Regions from separate parts of the Streptomyces sp. W16 genome, predicted to be linked through region 2. Evidence: riboswitches for the same ligand, from Rfam matches in the RefSeq annotation. Region 2 holds a riboswitch; the other holds the start of a gene.
The links. A riboswitch is a leader RNA that binds a small molecule or an ion and turns the genes downstream of it on or off. The one in region 2 is predicted to bind cobalamin.

Region 1 (20,229 bases), on a different contig from region 2:
AGTGAGCCGGGGCATCCTGGGCCGCTCGGTCATCGGACGGATGGGCAGTTGTGGGTGCCGGAGCGGGAGTGTGGGTTGGCTGCGCCCGCGTCGCTGGTTCGGGGGTTGTTGGACGGGTGGGTTGCCGATAGCCCTGACTCTCGGGACTGGCGGGACTTGGAAGAGGTCTGCTGAGGTCGTTGGTCGGGTGCGGGCCCGTTGTGGCTGGTCGCGCAGTTCCCCGCGCCCCTTAAAAGACAGGGCGTTGTCGGTGGTCGCCCGCATATGAGCACAGCCCCGCGTCCCTATGGGGCGCATCCACGTACCCTGTATCAGCAACTTCACCCCCTTGGTTTTGAGGAAGGCGTTCGTCGGCATGGCGCAGCAGGACACCGATCAGCAGCACGCGGGCGTGCTTCCCGTGGACGACGAGGGGTTTGTCGTCGATACCGAGGGGACCGAGGAGCGTGAGGCGGCCTGGCGGGAGCGGGGGGTCTCGCGGGCGATCACGGTCGTCGGGAATCCGGTGCTGCACAAGGAGTGCGCGGACGTCACCGAGTTCGGTGCGGAGCTGGAGACGCTGGTGGCGGACATGTTCGCCTCGCAGCGCACCGCCGAGGGTGTCGGCCTGGCCGCCAACCAGATCGGCGTCGGCCTGAAGGTCTTCGTCTACGACTGCATGGACGACGAGGGCAAGCGGCACGTCGGTGTCGTCTGCAATCCGAAGCTGGTCGACCTGCCTGCCGACAAGCGGCATCTGGACGAGAGCAACGAAGGGTGTCTGTCCGTGCCGACCGCGTATGCGCCGCTCGCGCGGCCCGACTACGCCGAGGTCACCGGGCAGGACGAGCGGGGCAACCCGATCAAGATCCGCGGCACCGGCTACTTCGCTCGGTGTTTGCAGCACGAGACCGACCACCTCTACGGCTACCTCTACATCGACCGGCTCTCCAAGCGCGACCGCAAGGACGCGCTGCGGCAGATGGCCGAGAACGAGCCCCGCTACCCCGTGGTCGCCAACGACTGAGTCCCAGAGACGATCACAACTCCCTTACGTACGGCGTCTGTTCAGGTGCAACTCCCTGACCAGGCGCCGTTCGCATGTCCCTCGCACATTCGATCGTTTCTGCTCTTGTAGTGATCCAAAATCAGTCACACGAGGATGGATTCTCGACGCTTGGGGGTAGTGAAGGGAGCAAATCCGTTCCCAGAACGGTCAGTTGTGGTGCTGAATGGGAAGTGCGGGGATACGCAACGGCGCACGCCCGGCACGGCGGGAGGGGCGTGTGCAACTGGCGGCTGAGAGGGGTTTGTTCGTGCCTGCTTTCTCACACAGCACCACAACGGCATCGACGTCGGCATCGACGGCGATCGCGGTTCCACCATCGCTCTCTCTCCCGGTGATCGAGGCGGCGTTTCCCCGGCGACTGCACCCGTATTGGCCGAGGCTCCAGGAGAAGACACGTGCCTGGCTGCTGGAAAAACGTCTCATGCCGGCGGACAAGGTAAGGGAATATGCCGACGGTCTTTGCTACACGGACTTGATGGCCGGGTACTACTTGGGTGCACCGGACGAGGTGCTCCAGGCGATAGCGGACTACAGCGCGTGGTTCTTCGTCTGGGACGACCGCCATGACCGGGACATCGTGCACGGCCGGCCCGACGCCTGGCGGCGGCTGCGGTTCCGGTTGCACGCCGCACTGGACTCACCACGTCACCACCTGCTTCACCCGGATCCCCTGGTCGCGGGGTTCGCCGACACCGTGATGCGGATCTACTCGTTCCTCCCTGCCACCTGGAACGCGCGGTTCGCCCGGCACTTCCACGCGGTGATCGAGGCCTACGACCGGGAATTCCGCAACCGCACCGAGGGGACCATTCCCACGGTCGAGGAATATCTCGCACTGCGCCGGCTCACCTTCGCGCACTGGATCTGGACGGACCTGTTGGAGCCGAGCGCGGGCTGCGAACTCCCGGACAGCGTAAGGAAACACCCGGGATTTCGACGGGCGGCACTGCTCAGTCAGGAATTCGCCGCCTGGTACAACGACCTCTGCTCCCTCCCCAAGGAAATCGCGGGCGACGAGGTCCACAATCTCGGAATCAGTCTCATCAAACACGAGGGGCTGACTCTTGAGGATGCGGTCGCCGAAGTGAGGCGCCGGGTCGAGGAATGCATTGCCGATTTCCTCGGCGCGGAACAGGAGACCTTACTTCTTGCCGAGCGGCTCGACGACGGCACCGTACACGGAATGGAATTGAGCGCCGCCGTACGGTCCTGTCTCGGCAATATGCGGAACTGGTTCAGTTCCGTCTACTGGTTCCACCACGAGTCCGGCCGTTACATGGTCGACAGCTGGGACGACCGGTCCACACCCCCGTACGTCAACAACGAAGCGGCAGGTGAGAAATGACCGTCGAGTCTGTGAAGCCCGCGCCCCCCGAGGCGCCGGAACTGCTGGAGCCGCCCGTCGCGGGCGGCGGAGTACCGCTGCTCGGCCATGGCTGGAAGCTGGTCCGCGACCCGCTGGCCTTCATGGCCCGACTCCGCGACCACGGCGAGGTCGTACGGCTCCGCCTCGGCCCCAAGACGGTGTACGCCGTCACCGCGCCGGCCCTCACCGGGGCCGTCGCGCTGAGCCCCGACTACATCATCGCGGGCCCGCTGTGGGAGTCCCTGGAGGGACTGCTCGGCAAGGAGGGGGTGGCCACCGCCAACGGGCCCACCCACCGGCGTCAACGGCGCATCATCCAGCCCGCGTTCCGGCTCGACGCGATCCCCGGCTACGGGCCGATCATCGAGGAGGAGGTGCACGCGCTCACCGAGCGCTGGCGGCACGGCGGGACGATCGACTGCACCTCCGAGGCCTTCCGGGTCGCCGTGCGGATCGCGGCCCGCTGTCTGCTGCGCGGCGACTTCATGGACGAGCGCGCCGAACGGCTGTGCACCGCCCTCGCCACCGTCTTCCGGGGCATGTACCGGCGGATGGTCGTCCCGGCCGGACCGCTCTACCGGCTGCCCCTTCCGGCCAACCGCGAATTCGACCGGGCGCTGGCCGATTTGCATCTCCTCGTCGACGAGATCGTCGCCGAACGCCGGGCATCTGGTCAAAAGCCGGACGATTTGCTGACAGCGCTGCTGGAGGCGACCGACGAGAATGGCGAGCCGATCGGGGAACAGGAGATCCACGACCAGGTCGTCGCGATCCTCACCCCCGGAAGTGAAACCGTGGCGTCCACGATCATGTCGCTGCTCCAAGTCCTGACCGAACACCCGGAACACACCGACAAGGTATGTGCGGAAGTTGAATCCGTGACGGGCGGACGCCCGGTGGCATTCGACGACGTCCGCGCGCTCACCCACACCAACAATGTCCTCGTCGAGACGTTGCGCCTGTGGCCCGCCGTATGGATATTGACGCGACGGGCGGTCACCGACACCGAACTGGGCGGCTATCGGATTCCGGCCGGGGCCGACATCATCTACAGCCCCTACGCGATCCAGCGCGACCCGCGTTCGTATGCGCACAACCTGGAGTTCGACCCCGACCGCTGGCTTCCGGAACGGTCCAAGGAAGTACCGAAGTTCGCCATGAGCCCGTTCAGCGTGGGCAACCGGAAGTGTCCCAGCGACCACTTCTCGATGGCTCTGCTGAGCCTGTTCACGGCGGCGGTGGCGGCGAGGTACCGCTTCGAGCTGGTGTCCGGCTCCTACGACACCACTCGCGTCGGCATCACCCTCCACCCGCACCGGCTGATGCTCAGGCCGATCCCCAGGTGAGACGACAGGCGTGCGTTCAGGCGGCTTCCGGGCCCCTGAACGTGCGCCGGTAGGCGTTCGGAGTGGTACCCAGGGCGCGGACGAACTGGTGGCGCAGGGCGGGTGCGGTGCCGAAGCCGGCGCGCCAGGCGATCGCGTCCATCGTCTCGTCCGTCCCCTCCAGCAACTGCTGTGCCAGCAGCACCCGTTGACGCAGGATCCAGCGGTACGGCGTGGTCCCGGTCTCCTGCTGGAAACGGCGGGCGAAGGTCCGCGGTGACATGAGGGCGCGGGCGGCGAGCTGTTCGACGGTGACCTCCTGGTCGAGGTGCTCCGCCATCCACACCAGCACCTCGCCCACCGTGTCGCACTGCGAGCGCGGCAACGGCCGCTCGATGTACTGGGCCTGACCCCCGTCGCGGTGCGGCGGTACGACCATCCGCCGGGCGATGGCGTTGGCGACCTCCGGCCCCTGCTCCTTGCGCACGATGTGCAGACAGGCGTCGATACCGGCCGCGGTACCGGCGGAGGTGATCACGGGACCCTCGTCGACGTACAGCACATCGGGCTCCACGACGACCTTCGGATACCGCCGGGCCAGCAGCTCCGCGTGATGCCAGTGCACCGCGCACCGCCGCCCGTCCAGCAGCCCGGCGGCGGCCAGCACGAACACACCCGAGCAGACGCTGAGCACCCGGGCACCCCGGTCCACGGCCCGCCGCAGCGCGTCGAGCAATGCCTCCGGGTACTCCCGCGCCGCATAGGTCGCACCCGCCGGTACCGCGATCAGGTCCGCGCTCTCCAGCCGCTCCAGCCCGTGCTCGACGGCCAGCGAGAAGCCCGCATGGGTGGCGAGCGTCGGGCCCTCGGCCGAGGCGACCGCGAAGTCGTAGACCGGCAGGCCCTCGTCGCTGCGGTCGAGGCCGAACACCTCGCAGACGACGCCGAGTTCGAAGGGGTGCACTCCGTCGAGCAGGACCACGGCCACGTTTTTCAGCATGCTCCCAGTGTGCGCCGGATGTGGCAGTAAATCGAGGGTGTACGGCAGTCCTGCCACTCACGGTAAGGAGTCAAAAGGACGAGACTCATGTCCATGAACGCAGCCGTGGACAACCTCATCGCCCTCATCGCCGTCGTCGCCGCCTTCGTGGCCGTGACCTTCCCGTCGCTGCTCGGCATCGCGCACGACCGGCGCATCGACCGTCAGATCCGGACCGCCCACCGGATCATGACTTCGTCACCACGACGGTGACCGACCACTCCTGAATGCCCTTGCACGAGATCTTGTGCGGGGCGGTCGCGCACAGCGGCCGGGACGACGTGAGCTTCACGGTCCCGGCCGAGACCGCCTTGAACGCGTTGCTCGCGTCGCCGGGCCGGATCAGGATCCCGCTGTTGGTGGCCTCCAGGGCGCTGCCGGCGGTCTTGACCTGCGCCCACGGCCGGGACGCCGTCCCGTCCAGCAGGATCCGGACCGTGCTGCCGGTCGTGAGGCAGAACGTGCCGTTGGTGTCGGTGGCGGCGAGGGTCTCCTTCGCCGCGCAGGCCGACTTGCTCTTGCTGGGCGTGGGGGACGAGGACGGCGACACACTGCCGCTGCCGGTGTCGGACTTCGTGCCGCCGCAGCCCGTGAGGGCGAGTGCCAGGGTGGCGACGGCGAGGGACGGAGCGAGGATGGATCGACGCATGGGGGGCCTCCTTGCCCCTTTGACGTGTCACGGACGCATCCGGATCCGCCATGAGAAGTGAAGTATTCGTGGACATGACAGAGCCCCGGCCGCTGCGAGACGGCCGGGGCTCAGCTCATGAGGAGGTCAGCTGGTCGTCACGGCGGTGTCGTCGACGACGAAGCTGGTCTGCAGGGAGGAGTCCTCGACTCCGCTGAACTTCAGCGTGACGGTCGAGCCGGCGAAGGCCGACAGGCTGAAGGACTTCGCGACGTACCCGCTGGCCGCGTTGAGGTTGGAGTAGGTGGCCAGGGTGGTCGATCCGGCGGTGACCGTCAGCTTGTCGTAAGCCGTGCTGGTGCTGGTCTCCGCGGTGTCGATGTGCAGGTAGAAGGTGAAGGTCGTGCCCGTGCAGCCGCTCGGGACGGTCACCGACTGGGACAGCGTGTCGGTGTGGGTCGAGCCGTAACCGTCGAGCCACGCGTAGTACGAGCCCGCGTGCGCGGCCTCACTGCTGGAGTTGGTGATGACCCCGCTGCTTGCGGTCCAGGTCGTGTTGCCCGACTCGAAGCCCGCGTTGCCCAGCAACTGGGACGAGGTGCAGGAGCCGCCGCCGGAGGTGCTGACCGTCCAGGTGAAGGAGGCCGAACCGGAGGCGCCGGTGGAGTCGGTCGCGGTCACCGTCACGGCGTAGGTGCCGGCGGTGGACGCGGTGCCGGAGATCAGACCGGTCGAGCTGCTGATCGACAGCCCGGTCGGCAGCCCGCTCGCGCTGTAGGTGAGGGTCGCGCCCGCGCTGTCCGAGGCCGAGATCTGCAGACTGGCCGTGGAACCGGTCGCGGTGGACTGGCTGCCCGGGTTGGTGACGGTCACCGTGTTGCCGGTCGTGGTGCCGGCGGTGAAGGCGGCGGTGCCGTCGGGGGTGCCCCAGCCGGTCGGGCCGTCGTAGCCGGTCTCGGCGGTGCAGAAGTACGCCGTCGAGCAGGAGCCGTTGTTGCCGCTGGTGACGTCGTACAGGTTGCTGGTGTGGGAGTAGGGGTACTTCGCCGGGTAGTCGCTGGTGCCCGGGGTGCCGGCCAGCGCGTAGACGCCCGCGATGATCGGGGACGAGGCGCTGGTGCCGCCGTAGACCGCCCAGCCGGAGCCGCCGTAGGTGTCGTAGACGGCCACGCCGGTGGCGGGGTCGGCGACGGCGGAGACGTCGGCCTCCATGCGCTTGGTGCAGCCCGTGTCGGTCTGCCAGCTCGGCTTCGCGTCGTAGGCGGAGCAGCCGGAGCCGCCGCCCTCGGTGCTGCTCGTCTTCCACACGGACTCGGTCCAGCCGCGGGTGTTGGAAGAGGTGGACAGCGCGGTGCCGCCAACTGCCGTCACGTACTGGGACGTTGCCGGGTACTCGGCGCCGTAGGCCTCGTCACCGGAGGAGACGGTGATCGCGACGCCCGGGTGCTTGAAGTACGAGGTGTCCTCGGAGGTCTGCGAGGAGGACTCGGAGCCGCCCCAGCTGTTGGAGACGAACTTCGCGCCCAGGGCGACGGCCTCGTTCTCGGCGGCGCCGAGGTTGGCGTCGGTGGCCGAAGTGGCCTCCACCAGAATGATGTTGCAGTTCGGGCAGACCGCGCTGACCATGTCGATGTCGAGCGCTTCCTCGCCCGCCCAGCCGGTGTCGTTCGTCGGCAGGGACGTGGTCGAGCCGGTCTGGCTGACCTGCTTGAAGCAGCCGCTGGCCACGGTGCAGGCCGACAGACCGAAGTTGGAGCGGTAAGTGGCCAGGTCCGAGGCCGCGTTGGGGTCGTTGTACGCGTCGACCACGGCGACCGTGAGGCCGGAGCCGCCGGTCGAGGGGAGCGCGTACGCGCTGTGCAGGTTGGCCGGGCTCAGCCCGGACACCGCGGCGGCGGCGTCCGCGTGCACGGCGGAGGCCAGCTGCTGCTTGATGTCGGTACGCCGCTGGGCGAAACATGCCGCCGAACCGGGGGCCGCGGTCGCGCACAGGTGCTCGGTCGGCACCTTCTGCCCGGCCTTGCCGGTCGAGTGGACTGCCTGGGCCGCGGGGGCGGTCAGGGCCTTGGAGTTCTGGGTGACCTTGGAGACCTGGGCGGACTGGGCGACTGTCTGGGCGGTGGGCTGCGCGTCGGCGGGGGAGGCCGCCACGAGCCCGAAGACGCTGAGGGTGAGGGCGGGTATGGCGGCGGTCAGCAGTCTTCGCAGACTCCGTCTGGGCTTCTCACGCATGGGGTACTGCCTCCATCGTTGGAGTGGGGTCCTCGGCGTGGTGGCAGGCCTGTGACGCGCGTAGCGGCGGCAGATGACGTCGTCATGGGCATGACACTTTGAGCGTCCTGTGGGGCACTGGTGAGTGACATGAACAGGACGGGCAGAACGTAGCTGGGCCGACGAGACCGCGAACAGACGCACCCCATGAACTTTGCCGCTCCATAGAAACTCCATGGACGACCCATGGAAGCTCCATGGGTCGTCCGCGAAGTAAGAGGCAGATAAAGGGCGTCGAGGGGGGTGGGGCTAGAAGTCCTCGTCCAGGTCGACCGTGCCCGCCACGGCCACCTGGTACGCCGACGGGCGGCGCTCGAAGAAGTTGGTCAGCTCCTGCACACCCTGCAACTCCATGAAGGAGAAGGGGTTTTCGGAGCCGTAGACCGGAGCGAAGCCCAGCCGCTGGAGGCGCTGGTCCGCCACACACTCCAGGTACTGGCGCATCGAGTCGGTGTTCATGCCCGGCAGACCCTCACCGCACAGATCACGCCCGAACTGCAGCTCCGCCTCGACGGCTTCGCGCAGCATGTCGGTCACCTCCTGCTGGAGCTGGTCGTCGAAGAGCTCCGGCTCCTCCTTGCGCACGGTGTCGACCACCTCGAAGGCGAAGCTCATGTGCATGGTCTCGTCGCGGAACACCCAGTTGGTGCCGGTCGCAAGACCGTGCAGGAGGCCCCGGCTGCGGAACCAGTAGACGTACGCGAACGCGCCGTAGAAGAACAGCCCCTCGATGCACGCGGCGAAGCAGATCAGGTTGAGGAGGAAGCGGCGGCGGTCGGCCTGGGTCTGGAGGCTGTCCAGCTTCTCGACCTCGTTGATCCACTTGAAGCAGAACTCGGCCTTCTCGCGGATGGAGGGGATGTTCTCCACCGCGTCGAAGGCGGCGGCCCTGTCCTCCGGGTCGGGGAGGTAGGTGTCGAGGAGCGTCAGGTAGAACTGGACGTGCACGGCCTCCTCGAAGAGCTGACGGCTCAAGTAGAGCCGCGCCTCGGGGGAGTTGATGTGCTTGTACAGCGTCAGCACGAGGTTGTTCGCCACGATCGAGTCGCCCGTCGCGAAGAACGCGACCAGTCGCCCGATCATGTGCTGCTCGCCCGGCGACAGCTTCGCGAGGTCGGAGACGTCCGAGTGGAGGTCGACCTCCTCGACGGTCCAGGTGTTCTTGATCGCGTCCCGGTAGCGCTCGTAGAAGTCCGGGTAGCGCATGGGGCGGAGGGTCAGCTCGAAGCCCGGGTCGAGGAGGTTCTTTTCGGTGGAGCTCATTACTGGCAGGCCTCGCAGGACTCGGGGTTTTCCAGGGAGCAGGCGACCGCGTCTTCGTCGGGCGTCAACTGCTGTACGGGGACGGTGGGTTGGGCTTGGGCCTGGGCCGCGCGGGCGATGCGGGTCGCCGGGCGCGAGCGCAGGTAGTACGTCGTCTTCAGGCCCTGCTTCCAGGCGTACGCGTACATCGAGGAGAGCTTGCCGATCGTCGGCGTCTCCAGGAACAGGTTCAGGGACTGGGACTGGTCCAGGAACGGGGTGCGGGCGGCGGCCATGTCGATCAGGCCGCGCTGCGGGATCTCCCAGGCCGTCCGGTACAGGGCGCGCACGTCGGCCGGGATCCAACTGAAGCCCTGCACCGAGCCGTTGGCGTCGCGCAGCGCCTCCCGGGTGCGGGCGTCCCACACGCCGAGCTGCTTCAGCTCGTTCACCAGGTACGAGTTGACCTGGAGGAACTCGCCGGACAGCGTCTCGCGCTTGAACAGGTTGGACACCTGCGGCTCAATGCACTCGTACACGCCCGCGATCGAGGCGATGGTGGCGGTGGGCGCGATCGCCAGCAACAGGCTGTTGCGCATGCCGACTTGGGCGATACGTTCCCGCAGCGCGGCCCAGCGCTCCGGCCAGTTCAGCTCTACGTCGTAGTGGTCGGGGTGCAGGACACCCCGGGCCGTACGGGTCTTCTCCCAGGCCGGCAGCGGGCCGTTGCGCTCGGCGAGGTCGGCGGAGGCCTGGTACGCGGCGAGCATGATGCGCTCGGCGATGCGCGTCGAAAGGGCCTGCGCCTGGGGGGAGTCGAAGGGGACGCGCAACTTGAAGAAGACGTCCTGGAGGCCCATCGCGCCCAGGCCGACCGGGCGCCAGCGGGCGTTGGAGCGGCCCGCCTGCTCGGTCGGGTAGAAGTTGATGTCGACGACACGGTCGAGGAAGGTGACGGCGGTGCGGACCGTCTCGTCCAGCCGCTCCCAGTCCAGCTCACCATTGGTGACGAACGCGCCCAGGTTCACCGAACCCAGGTTGCAGACCGCCGTCTCGCCGTCGTCCGTGACCTCCAGGATCTCCGTGCAGAGGTTCGAGGAGTGCACGGTGTGGCCCGGCTCGGCCGTCTGGTTGGCGGTGCGGTTGGCCGCGTCCTTGAAGGTCATCCAGCCGTTGCCGGTCTGCGCGAGGGTGCGCATCATGCGGCCGTAGAGGTCACGGGCCGGGATGGTCTTCTTGGCCAGGCCCTGCGCCTCCGCCTTGCGGTAGGCCGCGTCGAACTCGTCGCCCCACAGGTCGACCAGCTCGGGCACGTCGGCCGGCGAGAACAGCGACCAGATGCCGTCCTCGTTCACCCGGCGCATGAACTCGTCCGGGATCCAGTGCGCCAGGTTCAGGTTGTGCGTACGGCGGGCGTCCTCACCGGTGTTGTCCCGCAGTTCCAGGAACTCCTCGATGTCGGAGTGCCAGGTCTCCAGGTACACGGCGGCGGCACCCTTGCGCCGGCCGCCCTGGTTCACCGCGGCGACCGAGGCGTCCAGCGTCTTCAGGAACGGGACGATGCCGTTGGAGTGCCCGTTCGTGCCGCGGATCAGCGAACCGCGGCTGCGGATGCGGGAGTACGAGAGTCCGATGCCACCGGCGTGCTTCGAGAGGCGGGCGACCTGGTGGTAGCGGTCGTAGATGGAGTCCAGCTCGTCCAGCGGGGAGTCGAGGAGGTAGCAGGACGACATCTGGGGGTGCCGGGTGCCGGAGTTGAAGAGGGTGGGGGAGGAGGGGAGGTAGTCGAGGCGGCTCATCAGGCGGTAGAGCGCGGCTACTTCGTCCAGGGCGCGGGTGCTGTCGTCCTCCGCGAGACCGGACGCCACGCGCAGCATGAAGTGCTGGGGCGTCTCGATGACCTTGCGGGTGATCGGGTGGCGGAGCAGGTAACGGCTGTGCAGGGTGCGCAGGCCGAAGTAGCCGAAGCGGTCGTCGGCCTCCGTGTCGATCAGCGCGTCGAGGCGGGCCGCGTGCAGCGTCACGAACTCGGCGGTGCGGTCGGCGATGAGGCCCTCGCGGTGGCCCACGGCGACGGACTCGGTGAACGTCGTGACGCCCTGGGAGGCGGCCTCGGCGGCGATGCCGACCGTCAGCAGGCGGGCGGCGAGGCGGGAGTAGACGGGGTCCTCGGAGATGAGGCCGGCGGCGGCCTCCGTGGCCAGTTCGCGCAGTTCCGCCACGTCCGCGTGCGCGGACCGGCCGCGCAACGTGGCGGCGGCGACCCGGCCGGGGTCGGCGTCGGGAAGGTCGGCGGTCAGCTCGGTCAGGGTCCGCAGGATCGCGGCGCCGGGGCCGTCGGCTCCGGGAACGGTCGCTCCGGGAACGGCCGTACCGGGAATGGTGGTTCCGGTCGCTGCGTTCGCCTCGTTCGCCTGGGTCGCTGATGCCGGCTCTGCTGGCGCGATGGTCACGGTGGGGCTCTCCCTCGCTCGGCACAGGGCCTCGCTGAGGGCAGGCGGCAGTACACGAGCGCACGGGGCGTCGCGTCCACCGGCCCACTCCACGAGGCCCGGACGTCATGCGCCCTGGCCGGGTGGCCGGGCGCGCCGTCGGCAGGTCCTCGGACTGACCATGCGTGCATATGCACGTAAGTACACCGTTGCGGGACAGTTCCGGATTCGCACCGGATTCCCCTGCGGCGACAGCGAGCATGAGCATACATCTTGTGCCCGCCCGTCACGCCACCACCAGATGTTGTGTCGCGGTGGTTTCAGAGCGTCAGCTTGTAGGTGAGCAGAGTGAGATCGTCCAGATGCGGCACGGGATTCCAGTCCCGGTCGGGTGTGCGGACGAAACCCAGGCGTTCGTAGATGCGGTGGGCCGCGTGCATCGAGCTCTGGGTCGACAGGACGATGGCTGTGCAGGCTTCTGTGGCTCGGGCGCGGTCGATGCAGGCGCGTACCAGGGTCTCGCCCGCACCACGGCCTCGGGCGGCGCGGGCGACCGCGAGTGCGCGGATCTCTGCCTCGCCGGGGCGGGCGATGTCGGCCACGGGGCCGGGGCCTTGGACGAAGGTGACGCCGCCGAGGAGGTGGTCGCCGTCCATCGCGACGAGGACTTCGGCGGCTGCGGCCCGGCTTGCTACGTCCTTCAGTACGGGGAGGTACGGGTCGGTCTCGCCGTAGTCGAGTAGGCCATCTTCTAGGTAGGCCTGGGCTGTGAGGTTGCCGAGGGGGTCGTATTCGGTGGGGTCTGCTCGGCGGATGAGGATGTCCATGTAGGTGAGTGTGTACGAAAGCGGGCCGCCGATGGTCTTGCTTTTCGGCGGCCCGCTGCGGGTCGTGTGTGGCTGGTCGCGCAGTTCCCCGCGCCCCTTAGGTGGAGTCAGTGACCGGCGATCACGGGGAGCTCCTCCTTCACTCCCGGGTCGCCTGCGTCTGCCGTGTAGTCGCTGGGGTTTGTCTCGTCCACGCCCTCTGGGGCCTTGAGCGCCTTCAGTACGAACGTCAGCACCACCGTCACCACGACATTCAGTACGAATGCCGTCAGGCCGATGTAGCCGATCTCGCCGATGCCGGGGATCTTCTTGGACGAGCCGCCGAAGTGGTCCTGGGTCGGAGACGCCACCCCGTAGGCCGCCAACGTGCCGTAGATCATGCCGACCGCCCAGCCGGCCAGCAGGGCCCAGCGGTGGAACCAGCGGGTGAAGAGGCCGCCGACCAGGGACGGGAAGGTCTGGAGGATCCAGATGCCGCCGAGCAACTGGAAGTTGATCGCCACCGTCTTGTCCATCGTCAGGACGAAGGCCAGGGCGCCTACCTTCACCAGGAGCGAGACGATCTTCGAGACCTTGGTCTCCTGGGCCGGGGTCGCGTCCGGTTTGATGAAGTCCTTGTAGATGTTGCGGGTGAAGAGGTTCGCCGCCGCGATGGACATGATGGCCGCGGGGACCAGCGCTCCGATGCCGATCGCCGCGAAGGCCACGCCCGCGAACCAGTCCGGGAACATGTTCTCGAAGAGCTGCGGGATCGCCAACTGCCCGTTGGTGACCTTGACTCCGGCCGCGATCGCCATGAAGCCGAGCAGTGCGAGCAGGCCCAGCATCAGTGAATACAGCGGCAGGATCGTGGTGTTGCGGCGGATCACGTTGCGGCTCTTGGAGGACAGGGTCGCGGTGATCGAGTGGGGGTACATGAACAGGGCCAGTGCCGAGCCCAACGCCAGTGTGGCGTACGTCCATTGGCCCGCCGGTGCGGGGACCAGGCCGCCCGCTCCCGCCGCCTTGAACTTGGCGCCCGCCTTGCTGAAGATGTCGTCGAAGCCGCCGAGCTTGATCGGGATGTAGATGATCGCCACCGTGATCACGATGTAGATCAGCCCGTCCTTCACGAACGCGATCAGCGCGGGCGCCCGCAGGCCGGACGAGTAGGTGTACGCGGCCAGCACGGCGAACGCGATCAGCAGTGGCAGGTCCTTCACGAACCAGTTGGAGTTGGCGCTGCCGCCCACGCCCATGACGTCCAACACGGCCTGGATGCCGACCAGTTGGAGCGCGATGTACGGCATGGTCGCGAGGATGCCGGTGACCGCCACCGCCAGCGACAGCCCCTTCGAGCCGAAGCGTCCGCGCACGAAGTCGGACGTCGTCACATATCCGTGCTTGTGCGACACCGACCAGAGGCGGGGCAGGAACGTGAAGATGAGGGGGTAGACGAGGATCGTGTAGGGGACTGCGAAGAAGCCGGCCGCGCCCGCCGCGTAGACCGCCGCCGGGACCGCGACGAACGTGTACGCCGTGTAGAGGTCGCCGCCCAGCAGGAACCAGGTGACCCAGGTGCCGAACGACCGTCCGCCCAGGCCCCATTCGTCGAGGCTCTGCTCGCTGTCGGCCCGGCGCCAGCGGGCGGCCAGGAAGCCCAGGACGGTGACGGCCAGGAAGAAGAAGATGAAGACGCCGAGAGCGACGCCGTTCACGCCGTCGTTCACCGGTTGCCTCCGTGGCGGGTGCGCTGGTCACGCTGCCAGAGCTTGTAGGCGGTCATGGTCAGCGCGGTCGAGATCAGCACCCACAGCATCTGGTACCAGTAGAAGAACGGGATGCCGATGAACGTGGGGTCGATCTTGGTGTAGGAGCCGACCCAGAGCAGCGCCACGAAGGGCGCCAGCAGGCAGACGGTGATGACGGCGCGGGCCGGTGTCACCAGGGGTGGTCCGGTTTCGGGCGGAACTTCGGGTACATCTGACATATCGCGGCTCCGTCACCTCAATGATCGCCTGTGTAACGCGCAGGCAATGTAGGTCACGGAATCACCGCAGCGAAAGACCCCGTCCGCATATCGGCATGTCGATTTAGTGAAGGCCCGACATCGGTGTCAACGGCAGGGGTCAGCAGCAGCGGAAGCCCTGCCTCGGGTCGGCCTCCTGGCGGTCCGTCCGCATCCGTTCGAAGTCGCGTCGGCTCGGGACCTCGGCGTCCGGGTGGTCCCGGCGTACATGCGCGACATACCGCTCGTACGCCGACTCGTCCGTCAACTCCCGGACATACCAGCGCACTCCGCTAGTCGCCCGCCTGAACGCCGACCACATCGCGTGCCGTCGCCTCCTCTTCCTTCTCCTCCCGGGTCGGGATCAGCCCGGCCGGTGCCACGATCTTCGACTCGACGTACGGTGTCTCGCTCAGTGTGGAGAGCGCTGGGCGGCGGACGTGTCGAACGCAGACGCGAAGGGCGTCCGCGATGACGACCACGACCAGCACCGCGAGAATGGCCGAAAGCACTCCGTCCACCGTGGAGTTGGTGACGACGGTGTGCATGTCGTCCATGTTCTTGGCGGGCGGCAGGACCTTGCCCGCGTCGATCGCGTCCTGGAAGACGGATCGCTGCTTGAAGAAGCCGACCTTCGGGTCGCTGGAGAACACCTTCTGCCAGCTCGCGGTCAGGGTGACCGTCGCGTCCCAGGCGAGCGGAACCCCGGTGATCCAGGCCCACTTGAGGCGCCCGGACTTCACCAGGAGGGTGGTGCAGACGGCCAGGGCGACGGCGGCGAGGAGCTGGTTGGAGATGCCGAAGATCGGGAAGAGCTGGTTGATCCCGCCGAGGGGTTCGTGGACGCCTACCCAGAGGAAGTAGCCCCAGAGTGCGCACACGATCGCGCTCGTCAGGGCCAGGCCCGGCTTCCAACTCACGTTCTTGAAGGGCCGGTAGACGTTCCCCAGCATGTCCTGGAGCATGAACCGGCCCACGCGCGTGCCCGCGTCCAGCGCGGTCAGGATGAACAGCGCCTCGAACATGATCGCGAAGTGGTACCAGAAGGCGCGCAGGCTCCCGCCGGTGACCTTGGCGAAGATCTCCGAGACGCCGACCGCGAGGGTGGGCGCCCCGCCGGTGCGGGACAGCAGGCTGGCCTCGTCGACGTTCTTCGCGGCCTGCGCGAGGTCGGCGGGGGAGATGTGGTAGCCCCAACTGCTCACCACCTGCGAGGCGTTCTGCACCGTTGTGCCGATCGCGCCCGACGGGGCGTTCATCGCGAAGTAGAGACCCGGGTCGATGATGCTCGCGGCGACCAGTGCCATGACGGCGACGGACGACTCCATCAGCATGGCGCCGTAGCCGATCATGCGGATCTGGGTTTCCTTCTGGATCATCTTCGGCGTCGTACCGCTCGATATCAGCGAGTGGAAGCCGGACAGGGCGCCGCAGGCGATCGTGATGAAGACGAACGGGAAGAGCGAGCCGGCGAAGACCGGGCCGTTGCCGTGCTTGGCGAAGTCGGTGACGGCGGGCATCTTCAGGGCGGGCAGGGCGACCACGACGCCGATCGCCAGCAGGGCGATGGTGCCGATCTTCATGAAGGTGGAGAGGTAGTCGCGCGGGGCGAGCAGGGTCCACACGGGCAGGATCGACGCGATGAAGCCGTACGCCACCAGCCAGATCACCAGCGTCGAGGGCGCGAGGGTGAAGGTGCCGGCCCAGGACGACTCGGCGACCCAGCGGCCCGCGACCAGGGCGAGCAGCAGCAGGGCCACGCCGATGAGGGAGACCTCGGAGACCCTGCCCGGGCGAAGTACCCGTAGATAGAAGCCCATCAGCAGGGCGATCGGGATGGTCATGCCGATGGAGAAGGTGCCCCAGGGCGAGGAGGCCAGCGCGTTCACGATGACCAGGGCCAGCACCCCGAGCAGGATGATCATGATGGCGAAGGTGGCGACCAGGGCCGCCGCGCCGCCGAAGGGGCCGATCTCCTCGCGGGCCATCTGCCCAAGTGACCTGCCGTCGCGACGAGTTGAGAAGAACAGCACCACCATGTCCTGGACCGCGCCCGCGAAGATGACGCCGACGATGATCCAGATCGTGCCGGGCAGGTAGCCCATCTGCGCGGCCAGTACGGGTCCGACGAGCGGTCCGGCGCCGGCGATCGCGGCGAAGTGGTGGCCGAGCAGGACGCGGCGGTCGGTGGGGTGGTAGTCGATGCCGTTGTCGAGGCGTTCGGCCGGAGTGGCCCGGGTGCCGTCGACCTTCAGGACCTTGTACGCGATGAACTTCGAGTAGAAGCGGTAGGCGATGGCGTACGAGCCGAGCGCGGCGGCGACCATCCAGGCGGCCGACACGTTCTCACCCCGCGCCAGCGCGAGTACGGACCAGCCCGCCGCGGCGACGAGCGCGACGAGGGTCCAGACGACGATGGTTCGGACGTTCGCGGTACGCACCGGGTGGTCCTCCCGTCCATGCGGCGACGGGAGGAACGTAGAGCAACCCGGGTAACTCTGTAAGTCCCCTAGGGCCTGTCCGGCGGATTCTGTCGCAGACGCGGGGTCTGGCACGCACTCCCCCACTGCCTTAAAGGCGTGGGGGGACCCCCAGCGGCGTTGTCGTCGGTCGCCGACTCCCCCACGCTCGAACAACCTCGCGCGGGGGGACCCCCATCGCGTCGACTCCCTCCTCCGCCTTGCAGCTGCACGCACCAGACCCCGCTCACCGGCGTCGATGGAGCACCGTTGCTTTCCTGCGACCGAATCCGCCGGACAGGCCCTAGTCCTGTGGACGCTTGAGTCGCGCCACGAACTTGTAGCGGTCCCCCCGGTACACCGATCGCACCCACTCCACCGGCTTGCCCTCCTTGTCGAGGGAGTGGCGGGAGAGCATCAGCATCGGGAGGCCGACGTCGGTGCTGAGGAGGCCGGCCTCGCGCGGGGTGGCCAGCGAGGTCTCGATGGTCTCCTCGGCCTCGGCGAGATGGACGTCGTAGACCTCGGCGAGCGCGGTGTAGAGGGACGTGTACTTGACCAGGGACCTGCGCAGGGCGGGGAAGCGCTTCGCGCTGAGGTGGGTGGTCTCGATGGCCATCGGTTCGGCGTTGGCCATGCGGAGGCGTTCGATGCGCAGGACCCGGCCGCCAGTGGTGATGTCGAGCAGGTCGGCAAGGGTGTCGTCGGCGGTGATGTAGCCGATGTCCAGGAGCTGCGAGGTCGGTTCGAGGCCCTGGGCTCGCATGTCCTCGGTGTACGAGGTGAGTTGGAGGGCCTGCGAGACCTTCGGCTTGGCGACGAACGTGCCCTTGCCCTGGATGCGTTCCAGGCGGCCCTCGACGACCAGTTCCTGAAGCGCCTGGCGGACGGTGGTGCGCGAGGTGTCGAACTCCGCGGCCAGGGTGCGCTCGGGCGGGACCGGGGTGCCTGGTGGCAACGTCTCCGTCATGTCCAGCAGGTGTTTCTTCAGGCGGTAGTACTTGGGCACACGCGCGGTGCGGACGGTAGCCCCACCCTCGTTCTCCGCACTGCTGACGTCGGTGCTCATGCTCCGCCTTTCCGGCTCCGGACAAGGGTCACTTCGTGATCCCTTCTGTATACCGTCGCGGTCGCTTTTGGTCTAGTCCACAAGGCCAAGTGGTCTAGCGGACGAGAGTACTCCGGCATGGTTGTTTTCGCTGCCTTCTTACTTAAAGGTTCCTGCATATGTAGGTCCTATAACGGCTGGTCAGGGGTGTTTCGGGGGCTCTTGACAGGCCCTGTGGTCTGGTCCAAGCTCCCGGTACTGGTCTACACCATTGGTTCAGGTCCCGGCTCTTGGGCGGGAGGTGTGGCAGGCATCCCTGAGGAGGGTGGCGTGAAGCGCAAGCTGATAGCCGCGATCGGTATCGCGGGCATGATGGTCTCCATCGCGGCGTGCGGGGGCAACGACGACAAGGACTCTTCGAAGAGCGGCGCCGACGCCAAGGAGCTGACCGTCTGGCTCACCGTCGACGCGCAGAACAACTGGCCCCAGCTGGTCAAGGCGGCCGACGCGGCCGTGCAGAAGGCGCACCCCGGCGTCAAGATCAAGCACGAGTACTACGGCTGGCCGGACAAGAACACCAAGCTCGACGCGGTCCTCGCCACCGACAAGGCCCCCGACGTGGTCGAGATGGGCAACACCGAGATGCTGAGCTACATGGTCAAGGGCGCCTTCGCACCCGTCGACCCTTCCAAGTTCACCAACTCCTCCGCCTGGCTGGACGGCCTCAAGGCCTCGGTCACCTACTCCGGCAAGACCTACGGCGTCCCCTACTACGCCGGTGGCCGCGTCGCCAACTGGCGCAGTGACATCGCCGCTTCGGCCGGCATCAAGAAGCCCCCGACGACGTACACCGAGCTGACCGCCGACCTGGACAAGATCCAGAAGAAGGAAGGCAGCAAGTTCAGCGCCTGGTACCAGCCCACCCGTGACTGGTACGCGGCCATGTCCTTCGTCTACGACGCCGGCGGCGCCATCGCCACCCAGTCCGGGGACCAGTGGAAGGCCAGCCTCTCCTCGCCCGAGTCCATCAAGGGACTCAACGAGTGGAAGTCGGTCATCGACAAGTACATGCACGGCGACAAGACCAAGGACGAGTCCGACCGTTACATCGTCTACGGCCAGGGCAAGGCGTCCATGATCTTCGCCGCCGCGTGGGAAGGCGCCAGCGCGGCCGACCCGAAGGTCGACAAGACCGGCGGCAAGCTGAAGACCAGCCTCGTCAACTTCGTGATGCCCGGCCCGTCCGGCAAGAACATGCCCGTGTTCCTGGGCGGTTCGGACCTGGCCGTCCCGGTCAAGTCCAAGGCGCAGGCGCTCGCCGCCGAGTGGATCAACGCCTTCACCGGTCCGTCCGGCCAGAAGGGCCTGATGGCCAAGGGCAACCTGCCCAACAACAAGACCGACCTCGCGACGCTGAAGAACGACCCCGCGACGGCGGTCCCGGCCACCGCGGCCGAGTCCAACTGGTTCGTCCCGATGGCACCGGGCTGGGGCCAGGTCGAGAAGGCTCAGGTCCTGCAGACCATGCTGCAGAACATCGGCACCGGCAAGCAGTCGGTCGAGGACGCCGCCAAGGCGGCCGACACCGCGATCGACAAGGTCATCAACGTCAAGTGATCTGAAGGCAGGGCCCTGTTGGACCCCCGCGGGTTCTTCGGGGCAGGGCCCTGCCTCACGTAAGGCCGTACGACCTGAGGGATCGCTGAGGAGCGCGCGATGAGTGCCGACACGACCACCCCCGCCAAGGTGCCGCCGCCGCGGCAGGCGCCCCCACCGCGCGTCTCCGACGCACCTCGCAGACGGCGGACAGCGAACGGCGCCGGGATTCCCTGGCTGCTGCTCGCCCCCTGTCTGCTCATCCTCGCCCTCGTCATGGGCTATCCGCTGGTCCGTCTGGTCACGCTGTCCTTCCAGACCTTCGGGCAGTCCCAGCTGTGGGGCTTCAAGCCCGCCGAGTGGGTCGGCTTCGACAACTTCTCGGGGGTCCTCGGCGACGGCGAGTTCTGGGGCGTCGTCGTCCGCACGATCGTCTTCGCGGCCGGCTCGGTCATCTTCACGATGGTCGCCGGCATGGCCCTCGCCCTGCTCCAGCAGAAGGTCTCCGGCTGGCTGAAGACGCTCATCAACATTGTCCTGGTGGCCAGTTGGGGCATGCCGGTGATCGTCGCGACCACCGTCTTCAAGTGGCTCTTCGACACGGACTACGGCGTCTTCAACGCCGTGCTCAGCAAGCTCCCCGGCGTCGACATGGTCGGCCACAACTGGTTCGCCAGCGGACCGCAGGGCCTCCTCGTCATCATGCTGCTGGTGGTGTGGGGCGCGGTGCCCTTCGTGGTGATCACCCTCAGCGCCGGACTCACCCAGGTCCCCCAGGAGCTGGAGGAGGCCGCCCGCCTCGACGGCGCCGGCGCGTGGGGCGTCTTCCGGTACGTCACCCTGCCCATCCTCAAGCCGATCATCGTGATGCTCACGACCCTGTCGGTGATCTGGGACATGGGTGTCTTCCCCCAGGTGTTCGTGATGCGCGGCGGTCACCCCGAGGCCGACTTCCAACTGC
Region 2 (10,928 bases):
TGACGAGCGAGTCGGTGACCCGGCGCAGCGGCGGCGGCACCTCGCCGAGCCCGACCTCCCGGGCAACCTCCGTGTAATAGCGCTGGATCCGGGCGAACAGCAGCATCAGCAGCGGGATGGCTACGACCACCACCCAGGCCCCTTCGGTGAACTTGCTCGCCAGCAGCACGACTCCGGCCACGCAGGTCAGCAGCGCGCCGACGCCGTTGAGCAGCGCGCGGCGGAGCCAGCCCGGCGGACGCTCCCGCGCCCAGTGCCGTACGAGCCCGATCTGACTGATCGTGAAGCCGACGAACACACCGATCGCGAAGAGCGGGAGCATACGGTGCGTGTCGGCGTCCACGGCGGTCAGGAGGAGCGCCGCGAGGAGGGCGAGGGCCACAACTCCCCAGCGGTAGACCGGGCGTTCGGTGCGCAGCCCGAACAGGTGCGGCAGCCGGTGGTCCTTGGCGAGCAGGCTCATCAGGACGGGCAGCCCGCCGAAGCTGGTGTTCGCGGCGAGGGCGAGCGCGAGGGTGACGATCAGGTTCGTGGCGTAGTACGGCCAACCCGTGCCGTAGGCGCCCGCGGTGAGCTGCGCGAGGACGGTCACGCCGCCGCGCGGGGCCACGTGGTCGCGCCGGATCAGCACCGCGAGCCCGATCAGCATCAGGCCGAGCAGTGCGCCCAGCATCAGTTCGGTGCGCTGGGCCCGCCGTACGCGTGGTGTGCGGAAGGCGGGGACGCCGTTGGCGATGGCCTCCACCCCGGTCAGCGCGGAGCAGCCGGAGGAGAAGGCCTTGAGGAGCAGCAGGATGCCCAACGCCTCGGTGGTGTGGGCGGGTTGGGCGGTGCCGACGACCGCCGCGGGATGGGAGCGGGCCAGGCCGAGGACGACGATGCCGAGGATGCCGACGACGAACAGCGCGGTGGGCAGCATCAGTACGCGTGCGCTCTCGGCGACGCCCCGCAGGTTGACGGCGGTGAGCAGCGCGAGCCCGACGAGACAGAGCTCCAGCAGATGCGAACCGAGGGAGGGGAAGGCGGAGGCGAGGCTCGCCGCGCCGGCCGCCAGGCTGACCGCCACCGTCAGCACGTAGTCCACGACGAGACTGGCCGCCGCGAGGTAACTCGTCCGGGGCCCCAGGTCCTTCTTCGCCACCGCGTAGGCGCCCCCGCCGTCCGGGTGAACCGCGATGACCTGCCCGTACGACACGACGAGCACCGCCAGCAGCCCGGCGATGACGAGTGTGACCGGCAGGGTGGCGTTCAGCGCGCTCGTGCCGGCGGTGATCAGTACGAGCACGATCGCCTCGGGCCCGTAGGCCACCGAGCTGAGCGCGTCGAGGGAGAGCGCGGCCAGGCCTTCGAGGCTGGTGAGGTGGCTGCGGTCGCCCTCCCCCGGCCGCAGCGGAACTCTGGGCCGCAGTTCGCGGCGGGCCAGACCGAACGCCATGGGTGACCTCGCGATACAGGGAGTGGGTTCCGATCGGGGCCAGTGTGACCGGCGCCCGCCGCACGGGACGCGAAGGACGCGCCCACGTCTCCCGAGACTCCACCGCAGTGGTCTAGACCGCCAGGGGAGGCCAAGGTCACAGCCGCGTCCTCTGCTGCTCACCTGCACGTTTGCCCTAGCATCCGAGCATGACGGTCCTGCCTGACGACGGGCTCTCGCTGGCCGCCGAGTTCCCTGACGCGACCCATGAGCAGTGGCAACGCCTGGTGGAAGGCGTACTGCGCAAGTCGGGCAAGGAAGCCTCGGGTACGGCAGCGGAAGACGCCCTGTCCACCCCCCTGGAGGACGGGCTCCGTGCCCGTCCCCTGTACACCGCGGACGACTCCGCGCCCGCGCCCGGTCTCCCCGGTTTCGCCCCCTTCGTACGGGGCGGCCGAGCCGAGGGCAACACCCTCGGCGGCTGGGACGTACGGCAGCGGCACACGACCGCCGACAACTCCGCGGTCCTCGGCGACCTGGAGAACGGCGTCACCTCGCTGTGGCTGACCGTGGGCGAGCAGGGCATCCCGGTCGCGTCCCTCGGCCAGGTCCTCGACGGCGTCTATCTCGACCTGGCGCCCGTCGTCCTCGACCCGGGCCCCGAAGTCGCTTCCGCCGCGGCCGAGTTGCTACGGCTGTACGAGGAGCGGGGCATCGCGCGTGAGGCCGCCCGGGGCAACCTGGGCGCCGACCCGCTGGGCTTCGCGGCCCGCACCGGGGACGAGGCCTTCGACTTCGCACCGGTCGCCGCACTCGCCCGGCGGTGCGCCGAGGAGTACCCGGGGCTGCGCGCGCTGACCGTGGACGCGCTGCCGTACCACGAGGCCGGCGGCTCGGCGGCGCAGGAGTTGGGCGCCTCGCTGGCCACCGGTGTCGCCTATCTGCGCGAACTGACCGAGGCGGGGCTCACCGTCGAACAGGCCGTAGGCCAGCTGGAGTTCAGGTACGCGGCGACCGCCGACCAGTTCCTCACGATCGCCAAGTTGCGCGCGGCGCGCAGGCTCTGGGCCCGAGTGGCCGAGGTCTGCGGGGCTCCTGGCGGGCAGGTGCAGCACGCGGTGACCTCGCCGGTGATGATGTCCCGCCGTGACCCGTGGGTGAACATGCTGCGCACGACGGTCGCGACGCTGGCCGCCGGGGTGGGCGGCGCCGAGTCCGTCACCGTGCTGCCCTTCGACCACGCGCTGGGCCTGCCGGACGCGTTCGCGCGCCGGATCGCCCGCAACACCTCGACGATCCTGGTCGAGGAGTCGCATCTGTCCCGGGTGATCGACCCGGCGGGCGGCTCCTGGTACGTGGAGCGCCTCACGGACGAACTCGCCCACGCGGGCTGGGAGTTCTTCCAGCACATCGAGCAACAGGGCGGCCAGGCAGCCGCGTTGCGCTCCGGCCGCCTCCGCGAGGACCTCGCCACCACCTGGGCGGCGCGCAGCTTGAAGCTCGCCAAGCGCCGCGAACCCATCACCGGCGTAAGCGAGTTCCCGAACCTCGCCGAACGCCTCCCGGAACGCGCCCCTACCCCCGTCGCCCCGTCCGGCGGCCTGCCGCGCGTGCGCCGCGACGAGGCCTACGAGGAACTGCGCGCCCGCTCCGACGCCCACCTCGCGGCGACCGGCTCCCGTCCGCGCATCTTCCTGGCCGCCCTCGGCCCGGCCGCCGCGCACACCGCGCGCCTCACCTTCGCCTCGAACCTGTTCCAGGCGGGCGGCATCGAGCCCGTCACCGGGGGCGAGTTCGCGGACAGCGGTGCCACCGAGGCCTGTCTGTGCTCCAGCGACGCCCTGTACGAGGAGCAAGCGGCTTCGGTCGCCGGGGAGTTGAGGTCGGCCGGTGCCGGGCACGTGTTCCTCGCGGGCCGTCCCGGGCAGTACCCCGGTGTCGACGCCTACGTCTTCGCGGGCTGTGACGCCGTAGCCGTACTGTCCGCCACCCTCGACCGCATGGGAGTGTCCTGATGGCAGCGATGGGGCGCATCCCCGACTTCTCCGGGATCGAGCTGGGGGCCCCGGCCGCCGAAGCCGGTGCCGACGAATGGCGCGACGCCGTCAAGAAGGCGGCGGGCGGCGACGACCTCCTCTGGGAGACCCCGGAGGGCATCGCGGTCAAACCGCTGTACACCGGGCAGGACCTGGAGGGCCTGGACTTCCTGGCCACCTACCCCGGCATCGCGCCGTATCTGCGCGGCCCGTACCCGACGATGTACGTCAACCAGCCCTGGACGATCCGCCAGTACGCGGGCTTCTCCACGGCCGAGGAGTCCAACGCCTTCTACCGGCGCAACCTGGCGGCCGGTCAGAAGGGCCTGTCGGTCGCCTTCGACCTGCCCACGCACCGGGGTTACGACAGCGACCACCCTCGCGTCACCGGTGACGTCGGCATGGCGGGCGTGGCGATCGACTCGATCTACGACATGCGGCAGCTCTTCGACGGCATCCCCCTCGACAAGATGACCGTGTCGATGACGATGAACGGCGCCGTACTGCCCGTACTCGCCCTCTACATCGTGGCGGCGGAGGAACAGGGCGTACCGCCCGAGAAGTTGGCCGGGACCATCCAGAACGACATCCTCAAGGAGTTCATGGTCCGCAACACCTACATCTATCCGCCGAAGCCGTCGATGCGGATCATCTCCGACATCTTCGCCTACACCTCTCAGCGGATGCCCCGCTACAACTCGATCTCCATCTCCGGGTACCACATCCAAGAGGCGGGCGCGACGGCCGACTTGGAGCTGGCGTACACCCTCGCGGACGGGGTGGAGTACATCCGGGCGGGCCGGGCCGCGGGGATGGACGTGGACGCGTTCGCGCCCCGGCTCTCCTTCTTCTGGGCGATCGGCATGAACTTCTTCATGGAGATCGCGAAGCTGCGGGCGGCCCGCCTGCTGTGGGCCAAGCTGGTGAAACAGTTCGACCCGCAGAACGCCAAGTCCCTCTCCCTGCGCACCCATTCACAGACCTCGGGCTGGTCGCTGACCGCGCAGGACGTCTTCAACAACGTCACGCGGACGTGCGTCGAGGCGATGGCCGCGACGCAGGGCCACACCCAGTCGCTGCACACCAACGCCCTGGACGAGGCCCTCGCACTGCCCACCGACTTCTCGGCGCGCATCGCCCGCAACACCCAACTCCTCATCCAGCAGGAGTCCGGCACCACCCGGGTCATCGACCCGTGGGGCGGCAGCGCGTACATCGAGAAGCTCACCTACGACCTCGCACGCCGCGCCTGGCAGCACATCGAGGAGGTCGAGGCCGCAGGGGGTATGGCCAAGGCCATCGACGCGGGCATCCCCAAGCTGCGCATCGAGGAGGCCGCGGCCCGCACCCAGGCCCGCATCGACTCCGGGCGCCAGCCGGTCATCGGCGTCAACAAGTACCGCGTGGAGACCGACGAGCAGATCGACGTCCTCAAGGTCGACAACTCCTCGGTACGCACCCAACAGATCGAGAAACTACGGCGGTTGCGCGCCGAGCGCGACGAACAGGCCACTCAGGACTCGCTGGACGCGCTGACCCGCGCAGCGGGTGGTGAGGGCAACCTGCTGGAGCTGGCGGTGAACGCGGCCCGCGCGAAGGCCACGGTCGGCGAGATCTCCGACGCGCTGGAGAAGGTGTACGGGCGGCACGCGAGCCAGATCCGTACGATCTCCGGTGTGTACCGCACCGAAGCCGGCGAGTCCCCGTCCGTCGAGCGCACCCGCACCCTGGTGGCCGAGTTCGAGGAGGCCGAGGGCCGCCGCCCGCGCATCCTGGTCGCCAAGATGGGCCAGGACGGCCACGACCGCGGCCAGAAGGTCATCGCCACCGCCTTCGCCGACCTCGGCTTCGACGTCGACGTCGGCCCCCTCTTCCAGACCCCCGGCGAGGTGGCCCGCCAGGCCGTCGAGGCAGACGTGCACGTCGTCGGGGTCTCCTCGCTGGCGGCAGGGCACCTCACGCTCGTACCGGCGCTGAAGGAGTCCCTCGCCGAGGAGGGCCGCGAGGACATCATGATCGTGGTCGGCGGAGTCATCCCGCCGCAGGACGTACCGACGCTCCTGGAGATGGGCGCGGCGGCCGTGTTCCCGCCCGGGACGGTGATCCCGGACGCGGCCTACGACCTGGTCGAGCGGCTGGCCACCGACCTCGGGCACACCTCGTGATCGATGTCGACACCTATGTGAAGGGCGTACTCGACGGCAAGCGGGCACTGGTGGCCCGCGCCATCACGCTCGTCGAGTCGACGAAACCCCAACACCGGGCCATGGCCCAGGAGTTGCTGACCGAACTGCTGCCGCACAGTGGAAAGGCGCGGCGGATCGGCGTCAGCGGTGTCCCGGGCGTGGGCAAGTCGACGTTCATCGACGCGTTCGGCACACTGCTGACCTCGCTCGGCTTCCGGGTCGCGGTGCTCGCCGTCGACCCGTCCTCCACCCGGACCGGCGGCTCGATCCTCGGCGACAAGACCCGCATGGAACGCCTGGCCGTGGACCCGGCGGCCTTTGTCCGCCCCTCTCCCACCGCCGGCACTCTCGGCGGCGTCGCGAAGGCGACCCGGGAGTCGATCGTGGTCATGGAGGCGGCGGGCTACGACGTCGTACTCGTCGAGACGGTCGGCGTGGGCCAGTCCGAGACCGCCGTGGCCAACATGGTCGACTCCTTCCTGTTGTTGACCCTGGCCCGCACGGGCGACCAGCTACAGGGCATCAAGAAGGGCGTCCTGGAGCTGGCGGACGTCATCGCCGTCAACAAGGCGGACGGCCCGCACGAGCGGGACGCGCGGGGCGCGGCAAGGGAGTTGGCGGGCGCACTGCGCCTGATGCATCCCGCCGACGCCGCCTGGACCCCGCCGGTCCTGAGCTGCAGCGCCCGGGAGAACACCGGCCTGGACACAGTCTGGGAACGCCTGGAACAACACCGCTCACTCCTGGACTCCACGGGCCGCCTGGCCGCCAAACGCCGTGAGCAGCAGGTGGATTGGACGTGGACGATGGTCCGCGACGAGTTGCTTGGGCGGCTGCACTCGGATCCGACGGTACGTGCGCTGGCGCCGGTCCTCGAACGCCAGGTACGTGAGGGCGAGTTGACAGCAACGCTGGCGGCAGAGGAAATCCTCCGAGCCTTTAAAACCGGGCCCAGCTAGCTACCCCAGGGGCGCGGGGCTGTATCGATATGCGGCTCCGCCGCGGGGCGCGACCAGCCCCCACCGGCCGAAAGCCAAAACTCGACCTACCCGCTACGCTGACCCACGCAGCTGGTTCGCCCCGTCAGCCAGACGGACGCGTCGCAAGAGGGAACCCGGTGAAATTCCGGGACTGCCCCGCAGCGGTGAGCAGGAACGACCGCCGTCATACGCACTGGGTCCGACAACAGGACCTGGGAAGCGACGGCCAGTAGGTGTCCTCCGGTCGAACGGAGGCCGTGCCCGCGAGTCCGAAGACCTGCCAACTGCCCGCACGCGAAGCATTCGTGCGCGGAATCCCGGTGACCTCGTGGGCGGGTCGGCGTACATACCGGCAGGTACGAACTCCGGTCTGACGTTCCTTCGCGCTCTCGTCCCGTCCCGGGATCTCAGGGAGTCATCTCGCGAAGGAGAGTTCCGTGACAGCGAAGTCCGCAGCCGCGGCAGCACGGGCCACCGTGTACGGCTACCCCCGTCAGGGCCAGGGCCGGGAACTGAAGAAGGCCGTCGAGGGCTACTGGAAGGGCCGCGTCGACGCCGACGCCCTCCGGGCCACCGCGGCCGAACTGCGCCGCGCCAACTGGCGGCAACTGGCCGAGGCCGGCATCCACGAAGTGCCGACCGGCGACTTCTCGTACTACGACCATGTCCTGGACACCAGTGTCATGGTCGGCGCGATCCCCGCCCGCCACCGCGCCGCCGTCGAACTCGACGCGCTGGACGGGTACTTCGCGATGGCGCGCGGCACGCAGGACGTGGCGCCGCTGGAGATGACGAAGTGGTTCGACACCAACTACCACTATCTGGTGCCCGAGTTGGGCCCGGACACCGCGTTCACCACCGACTCCACCAAGCAGGTCGCGGAGTTGAAGGAGGCCCTCGCCCTGGGCCTCACCGCCCGGCCGGTGCTCGTCGGCCCGGTCACCTATCTGCTGCTCGCCAAGCCCGCGCCCGGAGTTGCCGCGGACTTCGATCCGCTGACGCTGCTGGACCGGCTGCTGCCGGTGTACGCCGAGGTCCTCGCCGATCTGCGGGCGGCGGGCGCGGAGTGGGCGCAGCTCGACGAGCCCGCGCTCGTCCAGGACCGGACCCCGGCCGAGCTGAACGCCGCCGAGCGCGCCTACCGTGACCTCGGCGCGCTCACGGACCGGCCGAAGTTGCTGGTCGCCTCGTACTTCGACCGGCTCGGCGACGCGCTGCCGGTGCTGGCGAAGGCTCCGGTGGAGGGGCTGGCGCTCGACTTCACCGAGGCCGCCGCCGCCAACCTGGACGCCCTGGCCGCGGTGGGCGGGCTGCCCGGCAAGCGGCTGATCGCCGGGGTGGTCGACGGCCGCAACATCTGGGTCAACGATCTCACCAAGTCCCTTGCCACACTGGGCACGTTGCTCGGTCTTGCCGACCGGGTCGACGTGGCCGCCTCCTGCTCGCTGCTGCACGTCCCGCTCGATGCCGCCGCCGAACGGGACATCGAACCGCAGATCCTGCGCTGGCTCGCGTTCGCGAGGCAGAAGACGCGCGAGATCGTCACCCTCGCCGAGGGCCTGGCCCGGGGCACCGGCACGATCTCCGCCCAACTGGCCGCGAACCGGGCCGACCTGGCCTCCCGCGCGGGCTCCCCGATCACCCGGGACCCCGCCGTACGGGCCCGTACCGCCGCCGTCACAGAGGCCGACGCCCGGCGCTCGCAGCCGTACGGCGAGCGGACCACCGCCCAGCGGGCGCGTCTCGGTCTGCCGCTGCTGCCGGCCACCACGATCGGCTCGTTCCCGCAGACCGCCGAACTGCGCACCGCCCGCGCGGACTTGAGGGCGAACCGGATCGGCACGGCCGGGTACGAGGAGCGCATCAGGGCGGAGATCGGCGAGGTGATCTCCTTCCAGGAGAAGACCGGCCTCGACGTCCTGGTGCACGGCGAGCCCGAACGCAACGACATGGTCCAGTACTTCGCCGAGCAGCTGACGGGCTACCTCGCCACGCAGCACGGCTGGGTCCAGTCCTACGGCACCCGTTACGTCCGGCCACCGATCCTGGCCGGCGACATCTCCCGCCCCGAGCCGATGACGGTCCGCTGGACGACGTACGCCCAGTCCCTCACCTCACGGCCGGTCAAGGGCATGCTCACCGGGCCCGTCACCATGCTCGCCTGGTCCTTCGTCCGCGACGACCAGCCGCTCGGCGACACCGCCCGGCAGGTCGCCCTCGCCCTGCGCGACGAGGTCAACGACCTTGAGGCGGCGGGGACTTCGGTCATCCAGGTCGACGAACCGGCGCTGCGCGAGACGCTTCCGCTGCGCGCGGCGGACCGGGAGGCGTATCTCGGCTGGGCGACGGAGGCGTTCCGCCTCACCACTGCCGGTGTCCGGCCGGACACTCAGATCCACACCCACATGTGCTACGCCGAGTTCGGCGACATCGTGCAGGCCATCGACGATCTCGACGCGGACGTCATCAGCCTGGAGGCCGCCCGCTCGCACATGCAGGTGGCCCGTGAGCTGGCCGGGCACGGTTATCCGCGTGAGGCGGGACCCGGCGTGTACGACATCCACTCGCCGCGCGTCCCGAGCCCGGACGAGGCCGCGGCCTTGCTGCGCAAGGGACTTGAGGCCATTCCGCCGGAGCGGCTGTGGGTCAATCCGGACTGCGGTCTGAAGACCCGCGGCTGGCCCGAGACCCGCGCGTCGCTGGAGAACCTGGTCGCCGCGGCCCGTACGGTCCGTGAGGAACTGGCCGGTTCCTGACCCGAAGGTGGGGGCGGCCGGGGGAACATCCTCCCGGCCGCCCCCACCCTGCGGCACAGGGGGACGATGTCCGTACAGCCCGACCGGAGAACTGGAGCGACCGAGTGACCAGCCGCATCACCCTGATCTCACCGGCGTTGAACCGGTCCCTGCGGGAGGCCCGGTTCGACGACGGCAGCCCGCTCGACCCGAGCGGCAGGGCCCGCGCCGAGTCCGCCGCCGGTTCGCTCGGGGCGGCCGACCGGGTGCTGGTCTCCCCCACCGTGCGCTGCCGGGAGACGGCGTCCGCGCTCGGCCTCGCGGCCGTGCCGGAGCCGGAGTTGGCGGGTCTCGACATGGGCCGCTGGCGGGGCCTGACGCTCGACGAGGTGCTGGCGCGGGAGCCGGACGCGGTGTTGTCCTGGCTGTCGGACCCGGACGCGGTGCCCCACGGCGGCGAGTCGGTGCGGGCGCTGTGCGAGCGGGCGGCCGGGTGGCTGGAGGCCGCGGCGACGTTCGAGGGCAGGACCCTCGCGGTCGTGGAACAGGAGCTCGTCCGAGCCCTGGCTGTCGCGATCCTCGGCGCGCCCGGGCCGGCCTTCTGGCGGCTCGACGTGCCCCCGCTGACCGCGACCGACCTCAGCGGACAGTCCGGGAGATGGAACCTGCGCCTCGGGCGGGAGCTGGGGGCCGAGACCCGCTGACGCGGGGACGGGGTCGCCCTCCCTGAGCATCCTCGATCAACTATACACACCGTATATACTCGGTATGTATAGTCTGGACATGCCATCTCTGAGGTCTCTGCAGAAGAAGAGGAAAAGAACCCGGGCCGGGTTGCGTGCCGTCGGCATGTTTGTGGCGGTCGCCTCGCTGGCCCTTGCGTCGAGCGGGTGCACCAAGCTCGACACGACCGCGCCCGCCGCCGCCCGGGCACATGCCGTGTCGGCGACCGCGCAGGCCCGTTTCGGGACGGTCGACTGCCGTGAGGCGAAGTGCATCGCGCTGACCTTCGACGCCGGGCCGAGCGAGAACTCGGCGCGGCTGCTCGACATCCTGAAGGAGAAGCAGGTCCCGGCGACCTTCTTCCTGCTCGGCAAGGGGCACATCGCGAAGTACCCGGAGCTGGTCAAGCGCATGGCCGCCGAGGGGCACGAGGTGGCCAGCCACACCTGGGACCACAAGATCCTGACCCGGATAACGCCCGCGCAGATACGCGGCGAACTGGAACGCACGGACGACGCGATAGAGCGGATCACCGGCAAGAAGCCGACGCTGATGCGTCCGCCGCAGGGCCGCACCGACGACACCGTGCACAAGATCTGCCGTCAGCTGGGCCTCTCGGAGGTGCTGTGGAGCGTGACCGCCAAGGACTACGCGACCACCGACTCCGCCCTCATCACCAAGCGCGTCCTCGCCCAGGCCACCCGGGACGGGATCATCCTGCTGCACGACCTGTACCAGGGCACCGTGCCCGCCGTCCCCGGCATCATCGACGCGCTGAAGGAGCGCGGGTACGTGTTCGTGACCGTGCCGCAGCTGCTGGCGCCCGGGAAGGCGGAGCCGGGGAAGGTGTACCG

Region 1: it holds a riboswitch for cobalamin, as region 2 does, so the genes downstream of both, R6V09_RS05345 (ribonucleoside-diphosphate reductase subunit alpha) here and metE (5-methyltetrahydropteroyltriglutamate--homocysteine S-methyltransferase) in region 2, are expected to answer to the same signal.

The regions. Positions count from the first base shown of each region.
Region 1 covers NZ_JAWOAI010000024.1:479-20,707, forward strand. Annotated here, with positions in the region: partial or broken gene R6V09_RS05300 (hypothetical protein) at 1-174, shown strand, start outside; gene def (peptide deformylase) at 356-1,006, shown strand; gene cyc1 (epi-isozizaene synthase) at 1,296-2,393, shown strand; gene R6V09_RS05315 (bifunctional albaflavenone monooxygenase/terpene synthase) at 2,390-3,760, shown strand; gene R6V09_RS05320 (GlxA family transcriptional regulator) at 3,777-4,739, opposite strand; gene R6V09_RS05325 (hypothetical protein) at 4,827-4,991, shown strand; gene R6V09_RS05330 (hypothetical protein) at 4,966-5,427, opposite strand; gene R6V09_RS05335 (putative Ig domain-containing protein) at 5,554-7,638, opposite strand; gene R6V09_RS05340 (ribonucleotide-diphosphate reductase subunit beta) at 7,927-8,940, opposite strand; gene R6V09_RS05345 (ribonucleoside-diphosphate reductase subunit alpha) at 8,940-11,372, opposite strand; cobalamin riboswitch at 11,473-11,629, opposite strand; gene R6V09_RS05350 (GNAT family N-acetyltransferase) at 11,672-12,178, opposite strand; gene mctP (monocarboxylate uptake permease MctP) at 12,286-13,887, opposite strand; gene R6V09_RS05360 (DUF3311 domain-containing protein) at 13,884-14,147, opposite strand; gene R6V09_RS05365 (YbdD/YjiX family protein) at 14,287-14,487, opposite strand; gene R6V09_RS05370 (carbon starvation CstA family protein) at 14,459-16,606, opposite strand; gene R6V09_RS05375 (GntR family transcriptional regulator) at 16,929-17,693, opposite strand; gene R6V09_RS05380 (extracellular solute-binding protein) at 18,003-19,289, shown strand; gene R6V09_RS05385 (carbohydrate ABC transporter permease) at 19,389-20,229, shown strand, end outside.
Region 2 covers NZ_JAWOAI010000291.1:953-11,880, reverse strand. Annotated here, with positions in the region: gene R6V09_RS31785 (APC family permease) at 1-1,435, opposite strand, end outside; gene R6V09_RS31780 (methylmalonyl-CoA mutase subunit beta) at 1,624-3,429, shown strand; gene scpA (methylmalonyl-CoA mutase) at 3,429-5,615, shown strand; gene meaB (methylmalonyl Co-A mutase-associated GTPase MeaB) at 5,612-6,595, shown strand; cobalamin riboswitch at 6,691-6,915, shown strand; gene metE (5-methyltetrahydropteroyltriglutamate--homocysteine S-methyltransferase) at 7,054-9,372, shown strand; gene R6V09_RS31760 (histidine phosphatase family protein) at 9,477-10,055, shown strand; gene R6V09_RS31755 (polysaccharide deacetylase family protein) at 10,201-10,928, shown strand, end outside.